Regions from separate parts of the Janthinobacterium sp. EB271-G4-3-2 genome, predicted to be linked through region 1. Evidence: predicted binding sites of a transcription regulator. Region 1 holds the regulator's gene; each other region holds the start of a gene.
The links. Region 1 encodes LexA, which represses DNA repair genes until DNA is damaged. Its sites were predicted from a motif close to ACTGTATNNNNATACAGT; they were not measured.
Positions count from the first base shown of each region.

Region 1 (4,332 bases):
AGCGTGTCGACGTCTTTATAGTCGACTTGCTCAACGTGAGCTGCGGTGAAGCGGCAGAACTTCTTGCGTTTGAACAACGGGTTTTGCTGTTTGCGTTTTTCTTTAAGCTTGAGCTTATTTTTGTCGAACTTTTTACCGAATGCCATGTCAGGCTCCTGTATCTAAAATGCGCTAGTCAGAATTGACTGCACTAAAATCAATGATGTGAAACACCAAACTCTTGCTGTTGCGGCTCTTCCTGGCCAGGAAACCCGTGAACTGATACACCCCGCCCAAGCTTGCCTGACTGAACCTGCCTGAGATTTCGCCAGCGGCTAGCGCGGCAACATCAAACTCGGTCAAACGGGCAATCCCTGCTTCCATCTGCTGCGAACTGTGTTGCAATACTGCATTCACAATCGGCAGCCCTGCCGGGGTATAGCGCAATATTTCGCGCTCGGCAATGATGGCGGTGACTTGTAGCTGGTTCAGCGCACGATCCTGGTCAAGAATTAAGCTGCTGCTGCGGCTGGAGCGGCTGCTGGTGCTTCGGTGCGGTGGCTTTTGGCCGCGTCTTCGCGTTGTACCGATTTCATCATCGGCGAAGGAGCTGTTTCAGCTTTCTTCATTTTAACGGTCAGGTGACGCAACACGGCATCATTGAATTTGAATGCTGTTTCCAACTCGACCAGGGTCTCGTTGTCGCATTCGATGTTCAGGCAGATGTAGTGTGCTTTAGGCAGCTTTTGGATCGAGTAAGCCATTTGACGGCGGCCCCAATCTTCCACGCGGTGAACCGAACCGCCGCGGGTGGTTACGCTGGCTTTGTAGCGTTCGATCATCGCGGGCACTTGCTCGCTTTGGTCCGGATGGACGATAAAGACTATTTCATAATGACGCATGCAAACTCCTTCAGGTCGGATTGATAATCGCCCACCCCGGCGTCAAGACGGGTGTGGGAAGGTCAGCCGAAGATTATAACCGCCTTTTGCAAACGTTTCAATCATTGCTTGCGCCGGCGCCCGAAAAGCCCGCGCGCCACCGTGCTTTCCGCCCGTGGACAAGTATTTCTTGCGAAATTCGCCTAAAACACGGAAATCCCCTTGCATAGTGGGCGATACTGTACAAAAATACAGACTGTTCATATAGACAGCATTTTAGTATGCACCCACCGCTCATGATCAAGCTGACAGCACGACAAGAACAAATCCTGAACCTGATCAAGGACGCGATTGAAAACACGGGCTTTCCTCCTACCCGTGCCGAAATCGCCAATGAACTGGGTTTCAAATCGGCCAATGCGGCCGAAGAGCATTTGCAGGCCCTGGCCCGCAAGGGCGCGATCGAGATTTCGCCCGGCACCTCGCGCGGCATCCGCCTGATCGGCGCGGCGGCAGAAGCACCGCCATCGAAAGTGCCGGCGGCGCTGCTGATGTCGCTGCCCCTGATCGGCCGCGTGGCTGCCGGTTCGCCCATCCTGGCCCAGGAAAACCTGGAAGCGAGCTACAACGTGGACCCGGCCCTGTTCTCGGCCAAACCCGACTTCCTGCTGAAGGTGCGCGGCTGGTCCATGCGCGACGCCGGCATCATGGATGGCGACTTGCTGGCCGTCAAAAAGGTCGACAGCGCCAAGAATGGCCAGATCGTCGTCGCCCGCATCGGCGACGAAGTCACCGTCAAGCGCTACAAGAAGACGGGCTCCGTCATCGAACTGCTGCCGGAAAACCCGGACTTCAAGGTGATCACCGTGTCGCCGGAAGACGAGTTTGCCCTGGAAGGTTTGGCCGTGGGGCTGATGCGCAGCTGGCATTGATTGAGCGCGCCCTCATAAACCTACTGCGCAGCCCACTCTCGGGCATCCGTTGCTCGCTAGCTGGGCGCCCCCGTACAATGTACAGCTCCGCTACTCAACCCGATATTGGGCTTGCTCGCTACGGTTTCTGAAGGCACGAAGACATTACCATTGAACGGCGAAAAACAAAGGGCCGCAACAGCATGACTGTTGCGACCCTTTTCATTTATCCGGCTACTTATACATCGAGTGCGAGTGCCTGGCGGAAATCCTCAAGCAGATCCACCTCATCCTCGATACCGACGGAGACGCGGATCAGCGATTCGGCGATGCCCATGCTGGCGCGCCGCTCGGCACCCATCTCATAGAAAATCGTGTGGGCGACGGGAATGACGAGGGTGCGCGTGTCGCCGAGGTTGCTCGCGGGAATGGCCAGGTTCAAACGATTGAGGAAATCGAAGCAGTCGATGCCATCCTTCAGCTCAAAGCTGAACAAGGAACCATAGCTGCGGAACAAGTCCGTCGCCAGCGCGTGCTGCGGGTGCGACGCCAGGCCCGGGTAATGCACGGCCGCCACTCTCGGGTCGGCCTGCAGCATGGTGGCCAGCGCCAAAGCGTTCGAGCAGGTGCGGTCCATGCGCAAAGCCATGGTTTCCGCGCCGACAGCGATATGGTGCGCCGCTTCCGGCCCCAGCGAAGCGCCGAAGTCGCGCAAGGCCTTGGCGCGGATTTGCGCGATGCCCCACTGGGCCGGCGCCGCCTTCTTGTAATTTTCAAAGATGTTCGGATACTGCGTCCAGTCGAACACGCCCGTGTCCGTCAAGCTGCCGCCCAGGGCATTGCCGTGGCCGCCGATGGATTTCGTCAAGGCATTGACCACCAGGCCCGCGCCCACGGCTTTGGGGCGGAACAGATATGGCGTCGTCATCGTGTTGTCGACGATGTACAAAATGCCCTTTTCGCGGCACAAGTCGCCGATTTTTTTCAGGTCGGCGATTTGCGTGCGCGGATTGGCGATGGTTTCCACGAACACGATGCGCGTGGCCGGCGTAATGGCGGCCGCCACGTTGGCGACGTCCGTGGCGTCGACGAACGACACGGCCATGCCCTGCCCCGTCACCGTTTGCCACAGGCTGTTGGTGTTGCCAAACAAAAAGGCCGACGACACGACATGGTCACCCGCGCGCAGCAGCGATTGCACGACGGCGCCGATGGCGCCCATGCCGGTGGCGAAGCACAAGGTCGCCACGCCGTCTTCCATCTTGTTGATCTTGTCTTCCAGCGCGGAAACGGTCGGGTTGCCCTGGCGACCGTAGCGGAAACCCGCTTCCTTGCCCTGGAACACGGACGCGAGCTGGCGCGCATCGGCGTAACCGAAAGCAACGGAAGTATGCACGGGCTTGTGCAGCGAGCCGTGTTCGATCCCCTTGCGGCGGTCGTTGTGCAGGATGGTGGTGGTGAAGCCGTAGTTTTTTTTGGTGGTCATGGTGGAAGTTCCAAATACTCGTCTTGCCGCTTAACCCAAGGCAAGTGCCGGGGTCAGACCCAGCGGATCTGACCCCGAAAAAAAAGCCCGGCAATAGCCGGGCCTAGAATCAAGCCTCGGTAGTAGCGAGGTTCAGGTTCAGCTGGGAACGCGGCGTATCTTCGGGCGCTGCCGCCTTCGGATGGTGGCGCGCATATTCCAGGCGGTCCAGGTATTCCTGCGACACGTCGCCCGTCACGTAGACGCCATCGAAGCACGAGGCCTCGAAGTTCGTCAGGGCCGGGTTGACGTCGGCGATCGCCTGCTTCAGCGCGCCGATATCCTGGTACACCAGGTAGTCGGCCGTGATTTCGCGGCACACTTCTTCCGTCGTGCGGCCGTAGGCGATCAGCTCGTCGCGCGTCGGCATGTCGATGCCGTACACGTTCGGGTAGATCACCGGCGGCGCGGCCGAAGCGAAGATGACCTTCGTCGCGCCCGCTTCGCGCGCCATCTGCACGATTTCACGGCTGGTGGTGCCGCGCACGATGGAATCGTCGACCAGCAGCACGACTTTATCCTTGAATTCGGAGGGGATCGCGTTGAGCTTCTGGCGCACGGATTTCTTGCGCGCCGCCTGGCCCGGCATGATGAAGGTACGGCCGATGTAGCGGTTCTTGATGAAGCCTTCGCGGTATTCGATGTTCAGCGCCATGGCCAGCTGGATGGCGGCCGGACGCGAGGAATCGGGAATCGGCATGACCACGTCGATATGCACGCCCGGCAGTTCGGCGCGGATCTTTTCGGCCAGGTATTCGCCCATTTTCAGGCGCGTGGCGTACACGGAAGCGCCGTCGATGACGGAGTCGGGACGGGCCAGGTAGACGAATTCGAACACGCACGGGTTCAGGCTCGCATTGTCGGCGCACTGGGCGCTGTGCAATTTCTTGTCGGCATCGATAAAGACGGCTTCGCCGGGACCGATGTCGCGCACGAAGCGGAAGCCCATGCCTTCCAGGGCCACGGATTCGGAAGCGATCAGGTATTCGGGACCTTGCTCCGTTTCATTGATGCCCAGGCACAACGGACGGATGCC
Region 1 is NZ_JACYMG010000003.1:106,517-110,848, forward strand. It holds gene rpsR (30S ribosomal protein S18) at 1-146, opposite strand, end outside; gene priB (primosomal replication protein N) at 172-471, opposite strand; gene rpsF (30S ribosomal protein S6) at 492-881, opposite strand; gene lexA (transcriptional repressor LexA) at 1,157-1,792, shown strand; gene IGS55_RS08335 (cystathionine gamma-synthase family protein) at 2,010-3,257, opposite strand; gene purF (amidophosphoribosyltransferase) at 3,367-4,332, opposite strand, start outside.

Region 2 (4,332 bases), on a different contig from region 1:
ACTGGCAGGCGCAAACGGGCCAGCAGCGGTTCGCACAGCTGCGCCAGCTTGTCTTCGCTGATCTCCCAGCTGTATTCCTTGTCCTGGTAGCGCGTAGCCATGCGCACGGACGGCTGGTCCGACAGCAATCGCTTGACGCGCTCGGCTTCGTCGCGCAGCAACTGCTGCTGGCGCGGGTCGAGCAGGCGGCTGCCGACGGCGGCGCGCAGGCCGCTGCCTTCCAGGAAAGCGTCGACCAGCACGGTGACGAAGTCTTCGCCGCCCAAAAAATTGTCGCCCGCCGAGGCGCGCACTTCCATCACGCCTTCGAACAGTTCCAGGATCGACACGTCGAACGTGCCGCCGCCCAGGTCGAAGACGAGAAATTTGCTTTCCTGTTCCTTGTCGCGGATGCCGTAGGCCAGCGCGGCGGCCGTCGGCTCGTTGAGCAGACGTTCCACGCGCAGGCCCGCCAGCTGGCCGGCGATGCGCGTGGCCTTGCGCTGCGCGTCGCTGAAATACGCGGGCACGGTGATGATGGCTTCCTCGACCTTGTGGCCGAGGAAGGCTTCGGCATCTTCCTTCAGCGCGCGCAGCACCATCGACGACAGTTCTTCCGGACGGAATTGCTGCGTGCCGAGAGTGATCTTCTTTTCGCTGCCCATGTAGCGCTTGAAGACGGCCGCCGTCAACTGCGGGTGCGTCTGCAGGCGCTCGCGCGCGGCGCGCCCCACGAGCACGGTGCCGTCGTCATCGATGCTCACGCACGATGGCGTCAGGTGTTCACCGAGCGCATTCGGGATGATGGAAGCCTTGCCGTCGCGCCAGATGGCGACCAGGCTGTTGGTGGTGCCCAGGTCGATGCCGATGATCATCAGATATCCGCCTCCGCCTCATTGCCGTGTTCCTCGATCCAGGCGCGGCGTCCTGCCGCTTCGCCCTTGCCCATCAACATATTGAAGCGCAAGGCCGAAGCCATGTGATCGACTTCACCGAGCGTGACGGGCAGCAAACGGCGCGTGTCCGGATTCATCGTCGTTTCCCACAGCTGCTCGGCGTTCATCTCGCCCAGGCCCTTGAAGCGCGAGATCGACCAGGCGCCCTGTTTCACGCCTTCCTTGCGCAGCTTGTCTTCGATGGCCACCAGTTCGCCGTCGTCGAGCGCATAGATTTTCTGGATCGGCTTCTTGCCGCGCGCGGGCGCGTCGACCCGGTACAAAGGCGGGCGGGCGATGCAGATGTGGCCCTTGTTGATCAGGGCGGGGAAGTGCTTGAAGAACAAGGTCAGCAGCAGTACCTGGATGTGCGAGCCGTCCACGTCCGCATCGGACAGGATGCAGATCTTGCCGTAGCGCAGGCCCGACAGGTCGGGTGTATCGCCCACGTTGTGCGGATCGACGCCGATGGCCACCGCGATATCGTGGATCTCGTTATTGGCGAACAGGCGGTCGCGGTCCGTCTCCCACGAGTTCAGCACCTTGCCGCGCAGGGGCAGGATCGCCTGGAACTCCTTGTCGCGGCCCATCTTGGCCGAACCGCCCGCCGAGTCGCCCTCGACGAGGAACAGTTCATTGCGCGCGATGTCCGACGATTCGCAGTCGGTCAGCTTGCCGGGCAGGACGGCGACGCCCGAGGATTTTTTCTTTTCCACTTTTTGCAGCGAGCGCTGGCGCGACTGCGCCTGCTTGATCACGAGTTCGGCCAGCTTCTTGCCATAGTCGACGTGCTGGTTCAGCCACAGTTCCAGCGGCGGCTTGGTGAAGGTCGACACGAGGCGCACGGCGTCGCGCGAGTTCAGGCGTTCCTTGATCTGGCCCTGGAATTGCGGGTCCAGCACCTTGGCCGACAGCACGAACGAGGCGCGCGCAAATACGTCTTCCGGCAGCAGCTTCACGCCTTTCGGCAGCAGCGAGTGCATTTCGACGAAGTTTTTCACGGCGCCGAACAGGCCGTCGCGCAAGCCCGATTCGTGCGTGCCGCCATTCGAGGTGGGGATCAGGTTGACATACGATTCGCGCACAATGGCGCCTTCTTCCGTCCAGGCCACCACCCACGCCGCGCCTTCGCCTTCGGCAAAGCCTTCCGAGTCCGGGCCCGCATACTGCGCGCCTTCGAACAGGGGAATCAGGGTTTCGCCATTCGATACCTGCGCCAGCGTTTCGGTCAGGTAGCCGCGCAAGCCTTCCGCGTACTGCCACGTTTGCGTGTCGCCCGTTTTCGCGTTGGTCAGGGTGACGGTGACGCCCGGCAGCAGCACGGCTTTCGAGCGCAGCAGGCGCTGCAGCTCCGTTTGCGAGATGTTCGGCGAATCAAAATATTTTGCATCGGGCCAGGCCGTGACGCGCGTGCCGGACTTCTTGCCATCGCGCGGGGCGGGGCGGGAATTCAATGGCTCGATCACGTCGCCATTCGCAAACACCATGTGATGCAGGCCGTTGCCGTCGCTTTCCTTGCGCCAGACAGTGATTTCCAGGCGCGTCGACAGCGCATTGGTGACGGATACGCCGACGCCGTGCAGACCGCCCGAGAACGCGTAGGCGCCGCCCGAACCCTTGTCGAACTTGCCGCCCGCGTGCAGCCGGGTAAACACGATTTCCACCGTCGGCACGCCTTCTTCCGGGTGCAGGCCGACGGGAATGCCGCGGCCATTGTCTTCGACGGTGATGCTGCCATCCGTGTTTTGCGTGACGGCGATATGCGTGCAATGACCGCCCAGCGCCTCGTCGGAGGCATTGTCGATCACTTCCTGAATGATGTGCAGCGGATTTTCAGTGCGGGTGTACATCCCCGGGCGCTGCTTGACGGGTTCCAGTCCTTTCAGGACACGGATGGATGATTCGCTGTAGTCGGATGCTGGTTTTTTAGTGGCCATACGTGTTCAAGCTAAGTAAAGACAGTGGTTGGAACGCCAGGCCAGGGCACTGCGGGCGCAATGACAGCGGCGGCGATAACTGTATGAATATACAGTATATCCCGTCCAGCGTCACTGGGGGAGGGCAGTGCGGCAGGCAAGGCGTCCTTGTGCGGACGCTCGCGCATTCTATCTTGTCCCGCGAGCAATAGCGCTACTCCAGGGCAACAACAGTGCGCCTCAGGCGTGGTTTTGCGCCAATTCTGATGGATTTTATGCGGCAAAGCCGCCGTTTTTACATCTTGTTTACAGCTGCCTCCCCAGTCTTTACGAATTTTTTAGACCCTTTTGGCTAATCTGCTCATTATCAAAACAAACCTGAATGAGGGTGGGAATGGATCTCGTGTATCTCGGCTTGATTGCCGTGTTTTTCGTCCTGGCGGCCGGCTTTGCCGTCGCCTGCGACAAATTAGGGAGCGTCAAATGAACGCGTTTTATGTGCTGGGCGCCGTCGTCTCGGCTGGTTTGCTCGTGTACCTGCTGGTGGCGCTGCTGAAGGCGGAGGAACTGTGATGACGACGCAATCGATACTGTTATTGGTGGCTTTCCTGGCCGTGCTGCTGGCCGCCGGCTATCCGCTGGGCCTGTACATGGCCAAGGTGGCCGGCGATGCGCCCGTGCGCGGCCTGGGCTGGCTGCAAAAGCTGGAAAACCTGCTGTACCGCTGGTCCGGCCTGCCCGCCGACAAGGCCATGGGCTGGAAAAGCTATGCCATCGCCCTGATCGTCTTCAATACCGTGGGCGCCGTCTTCGTCTACGGCCTGCAGCGCCTGCAGGGCTTCCTGCCCTTGAATCCCCAGGGCCTGGGCGCCGTCAGCCCCGATTCCTCGTTCAATACCACCGTCAGCTTCGTCGCCAATACCAACTGGCAGGGCTACGGCGGCGAACAGACCATGAGCTACCTGACCCAGATGCTGGGCATGGCATGCCAGAACTTCTTTTCGGCCGCCACCGGCATCGCCGTCATCTTCGCGCTGGTGCGCGGCTTCGCCTCGCGCTCGGGCAAATCGATCGGCAATTTCTGGGTCGACCTGGTGCGTTCCACCCTGTATATCCTGCTGCCGCTGTCGCTGGCCCTGTCCGTCGTCTTCATGGGCGAAGGCATGATCCAGAATTTTTCCGCCTACAAGGAAGTGACCCTGCTCGACCACGTGGCGTATGAAACGCCGAAAACGACGGCCGACGGCCAGCCCGTGCTGGACGCCGCCGGCAAACCCGTGATGGAAGCGCAAGTGGCGGCCACGCAGACGATCGCCATGGGCCCCGTCGCGTCGCAGGAATCGATCAAGCTGCTGGGCACGAATGGCGGCGGCTTCTTCAACGCCAATTCCTCGCACCCGTATGAAAACCCGACCGTCCTGTCGAACTTCCTGCAGATGCTGGCCATCTTCCTCATTCCCGCCGGCCTGTGCTTCACCTTCGGCCGCATGGTGGGCGACCTG
Region 2 is NZ_JACYMG010000016.1:91,516-95,847, reverse strand. It holds gene IGS55_RS25750 (molecular chaperone HscC) at 1-854, opposite strand, end outside; gene IGS55_RS25745 (DNA topoisomerase IV subunit B) at 854-2,851, opposite strand; gene kdpF (K(+)-transporting ATPase subunit F) at 3,314-3,403, shown strand; gene kdpA (potassium-transporting ATPase subunit KdpA) at 3,403-4,332, shown strand, end outside.
Region 2: a site for LexA is predicted at 2,930-2,947, ahead of IGS55_RS25745 (DNA topoisomerase IV subunit B). Genes of this name have one in related genera too.

Region 3 (4,332 bases), on a different contig from region 1:
TGGTCCATTTTTCGCGCACCAGGTAGTCGGCGCTGTCGATGAAGTCATTGAAGGTGTTTTTCTTCTTCATCAGCATGCCGTCTTCATGCCACGCTTCGCCCATGTCCGTGCCGCCGCGGATATGCGCTTGCGCATAGATGACGCCCCGTTCCAGCAGGCTGATGCGGCTGATGGCAAAACTGGCTTCCGTGGAAATGCCGTACGAGCCATACGAGTACAGCAGCAGCGGCGCGGAACCGTCGAGCTTGACGCCCTTCTTGTAGACGACCCACAGCGGCACTTGCACGCCATCGCGCGCTGTCACCCACAGACGCTGCGTGGTGTAGCGGCTGCCGTCAAAACCGCCGACGATTTCCTGCTGCTTGAGCACCGTGCGCTTGCCGTCTTGCATGCCGACGTCGATGACGGTGGGCGGCGTGACGGGCGACTGGTAGGACATGCGAAATTGTGTGGCGGAAAACTCCGGCGTACCGGCCGCCGTGGCCAGGTAGACGGGATCGTCGAACTGCACCGTCTTCCAGTTATGCCGCGCGAAATCATGGATGCGCGCGCGGTTCAGGGCACGGGCCTTTTCCATCACCACCAGGTAGCCCTGGAAGACGTCGATGGACTGGATCACGGCATCCTTGTTGTGCGGCACGACGCTCTTCCAGTTCTTCGGCTGCGGGGCGGTCACCGGCGCGCTGACGACGCGGAAATTCTTCGCCTCCTTGTTGGTCAGAATATACAGCTGGCCGTCGCGGTGCTCGATGCCGTAGCGGTGGCCTTTTTCCCGTTTCAGCACGGACTGGAAACTGCCTTCCGGCTTGCTCGTTGGCAGCAGCAGCACTTCGCTCGTATCCGTGCTGCGCGCAGTGAGCACGAAGTAGCGATGGTCGCGCGTGCGGCTCACGCCGATGGCGAACTGTTCCACTGGCTCGTGGTAGACCTGCTGCAAGGTGCCGCCCAGAGGCAGGCGGAACAAGCGGTCCGCGCGCTTGGTGGTGGCGTCTTCCTGCGTCAGCATCAGGGTGGCGTTATTGGCCGCCCAGGCCAGCGAGGTCACGCGCGGCATGGTGTCCGTGAGCAGCTTGCCCGTCTTCAAATCCTTGACATGCAGTTCGTACTGGCGAAAACCCGTCGTGTCGGTGGTGTAGGCCAGCAACTGTTCATTCGGACTGATGGCAAACGCGCGTACGGCAAAGAATTTGTGGCCTTCTGCCAATTGATTCTGGTCCAGCAGGATTTCTTCAACCGCTTGCGCATCGTAGGCGCCGTTCTTGCCGACAGGACGGCGGCAGTGAATCGGGTATTGCTTGCCCGCTTCCGTGCGCGTGTAATAGTAGAAATTGCCCTGGCGCGCAGGCACGGACAAGTCCACTTCCTGCATGCGCCCCTTCACTTCCGCCGTCACCTTGTCGGCCAGCGGCTGGATCGGGGCCGTGACGGCGGCCGTGTAGGCATTTTCCGCATTCAGATAGTCGATCACGGCAGGATCGGTCTTCTTTTGCAGCCAGCGGTAGTCGTCCGTGACGACCGTGCCGTGGCGCGTTTCCTGCCAGGCCGTCTTGGCGGCGACAGGTGCGGTGGCGGTAGCGACAGTGGCGGCGTCGGCGGCCAGCGCGGATGGCGCCAGCGAGGACAGCAGCAGGACCGGCAGGATGGATAACCAGGCGGACCGGCGGCGCGCAGCGTGATGGGCGATAGACAAGGCGACTCCTTTGAATAGTTGTGTCAGGATTGTAATCTTGCTATTGGGAAAAGCAACCGCCTTGCGCGTGCGTTTCAACTTGCATCCATGGGCATTTCCAGCGATACTGTATATAATTACAGTATCCCGCCGCGAGGTGTCCTTGACCACATCTGCCTCCCCCGTTCCCGAGCCACCCACCGCGCGCCGCTGGATAGCCCATCTGGACATGGACGCCTTCTTTGCCTCCGTGGAACTGTTGAAATATCCGGAACTGCGTGGCGAAGCCGTCGTCATCGGCGGCGGACGCTTGCAGCAGCCCGTGCTGCAGGAAGACGGCACGCGGCAGTTTGCGCGCATGCGCGACTACGTTGGGCGCGGCGTCGTTACCACGTCGACCTATGCGGCGCGCGTGTTCGGCGTGTTTTCCGCCATGGGCATCATGAAGGCGGCCAAGCTGGCGCCCGACAGCATCCTGCTGCCGGCCGATTTCGAAGCCTACCGCGAGTATTCGGCCCGCTTCAAGCAGGCCGTGGCCCAGTTGTGCCCCATCATCCAGAACGTGGGCATCGATGAAATCTATGTCGATCTCACCGAATACGGCGAGCAGGCGCCGGCCATGGCGGCGCGCCTGAAGGCGGCCATGTTCGAAGCGACGGGCCTGTCGTGCTCGATCGGCCTGGCACCCAACAAATTGCTGGCGAAAATCTGTTCCGACCTGGAAAAACCGGACGGCCTGACCATCCTGAACCCGGAGGATATTGAAACGCGCGTGTGGCCCTTGCCGGCGAAAAAGATCAATGGCATCGGTCCGAAAGCGACGGCCAAGCTGGAAGCGCTAGGTATTTTCACCATCGGCGAGCTGGCCCGGGCCGACATGGCCATGCTGCGCACGCAGTTCGGCGACCTGTACACGGGCTGGCTGCGCCAGGCGGCGCTGGGCATCGACGAGCGGCCCGTGCAGACGAGCCGGGAAACCAAGTCCGTCAGCCGCGAAACGACGTTCGAGCGCGACTTGCAGGTGGTGCGCGACCGCGCCACCCTGTCGGAAAAGCTGGAAAGCCTGTGCACGCGCGTGGCGGGCGACCTCGATAAACAGTCGCTGGCGGGGCGCACGGTGGGCATCAAGCTGCGTTTCGAGGATTTCAGCACCGTCACGCGCGACATCACCCTGCCCAGTGCCACGGCGGATGCCGCCGCCATCCTGCGCGCCAGCCGCGACTGCCTGCGGCGCGTGCCGTTTGACAAGAAAATCCGCCTGCTGGGCGTGCGCATCTCGACCTTGTCCGACCCGGCCCTCGTGACGCGGCAGGCGCCGGCCCAGGCGGAGCTGTTTCCCGCCCTGTAGCGGTATTCCCCACGCAGCAACAACACCGCGCCAGTCCGCGCTTTTGACGGCATTCCCGTGTCGAAAGTGTAGAATGGCGTTCCCCTGGCACTACTGAAACAAACGGAAGACAAAAACTATGTGGTTCAAGAATCTTCAGATTTACCGCCTGCCCGCACCGTGGGCTTACACGCCAGAACAACTGGAAGAGGCGCTGTCCTCGAACAAATTTACGCCGGCGACCAGCATGGATCTGATGCGCCAGGGCTGGGATACGCCACGCCCGAACGGCGGCCTGGTCCACGTGGTCAACAAACAGATGCTGATCTTGCTGGGCACGGAAAAGAAACTGCTGCCGGCGACCGTCATCAACCAGGTCGCCAAGGCCCGCGCCGCCGAGATGGAAGAAGCGCAAGGCTTTGCCCCAGGCAAGAAAGCCATGAAGGAATTGAAGGAACGCGTGGCCGACGAACTGCTGCCGCGCGCCTTCAGCATCCGCAGCAACGTCTGGACGTGGATCGACCCCGTCAATGGCTGGCTGGTGGTCGATGCCGCCAGCCCGGCGAAAGCCGATGAAGTCATCAAGCTGCTGTTGAAAGCCGTCGACAAACTGCCGCTGGAAAGCCTGCGCGTGCAGCGCTCGCCCGTGGCGGTGATGACGGAATGGCTGCAGGCCGACGATGCGCCTGCCGGCTTCACGGTCGACATGGATACGGAATTGCGCGCCACGGGCGAAAGCAAGGCCACCGTGCGCTACGTGCGCCACACCCTGGAAGCGGACGACGTGCGCCGCCACATCGCGGCCGGCAAACAGTGCACGCGCCTGGCCATGACGTGGAACGACAAGATCTCGTTCGTGCTGACGGAGTCGCTGGCCATCAAGAGCGTCAAGCCGCTCGACGTGATCAAGGAAACGGAATCGAGCACGAAGAACGACGAAGAGCGTTTCGACGGCGACGTGATGCTGATGACGGGCGAGCTCTCCAAGCTGATGGCCGACGTGGTCGAAGCCTTGGGCGGCGAAGCGACGGCGTAACAGCCGTCATGCCGGTACGAAAAAAGGAGCTGCGGCTCCTTTTTTTTTGCCTGCGCAGGCCGCAGGCGCGGCATAAGAAAAAGGGCCTTGCAGTTGCAAGGCCCTTTGCCATTCAGTTCAGATTGACGGAGTCAACTTAGAACTTGATTTGGCCCGTGATGTAGAACGAACGCATCATTGGATCGGCGTAGCGTGGGTCGAAGCCAACCTGGTGGCCCGACGACGTGCGCAGGGACAATGGCGGTGCGCGGTCAAACAGGTTCTTGATACCGGCGCGGATCGACTTCTTGCTGTCGAACA
Region 3 is NZ_JACYMG010000012.1:126,571-130,902, forward strand. It holds gene IGS55_RS22505 (S9 family peptidase) at 1-1,690, opposite strand, end outside; gene dinB (DNA polymerase IV) at 1,833-3,017, shown strand; gene IGS55_RS22515 (recombination-associated protein RdgC) at 3,136-4,032, shown strand; gene IGS55_RS22520 (TonB-dependent receptor) at 4,169-4,332, opposite strand, start outside.
Region 3: a site for LexA is predicted at 1,796-1,813, ahead of dinB (DNA polymerase IV). Genes of this name have one in related genera too.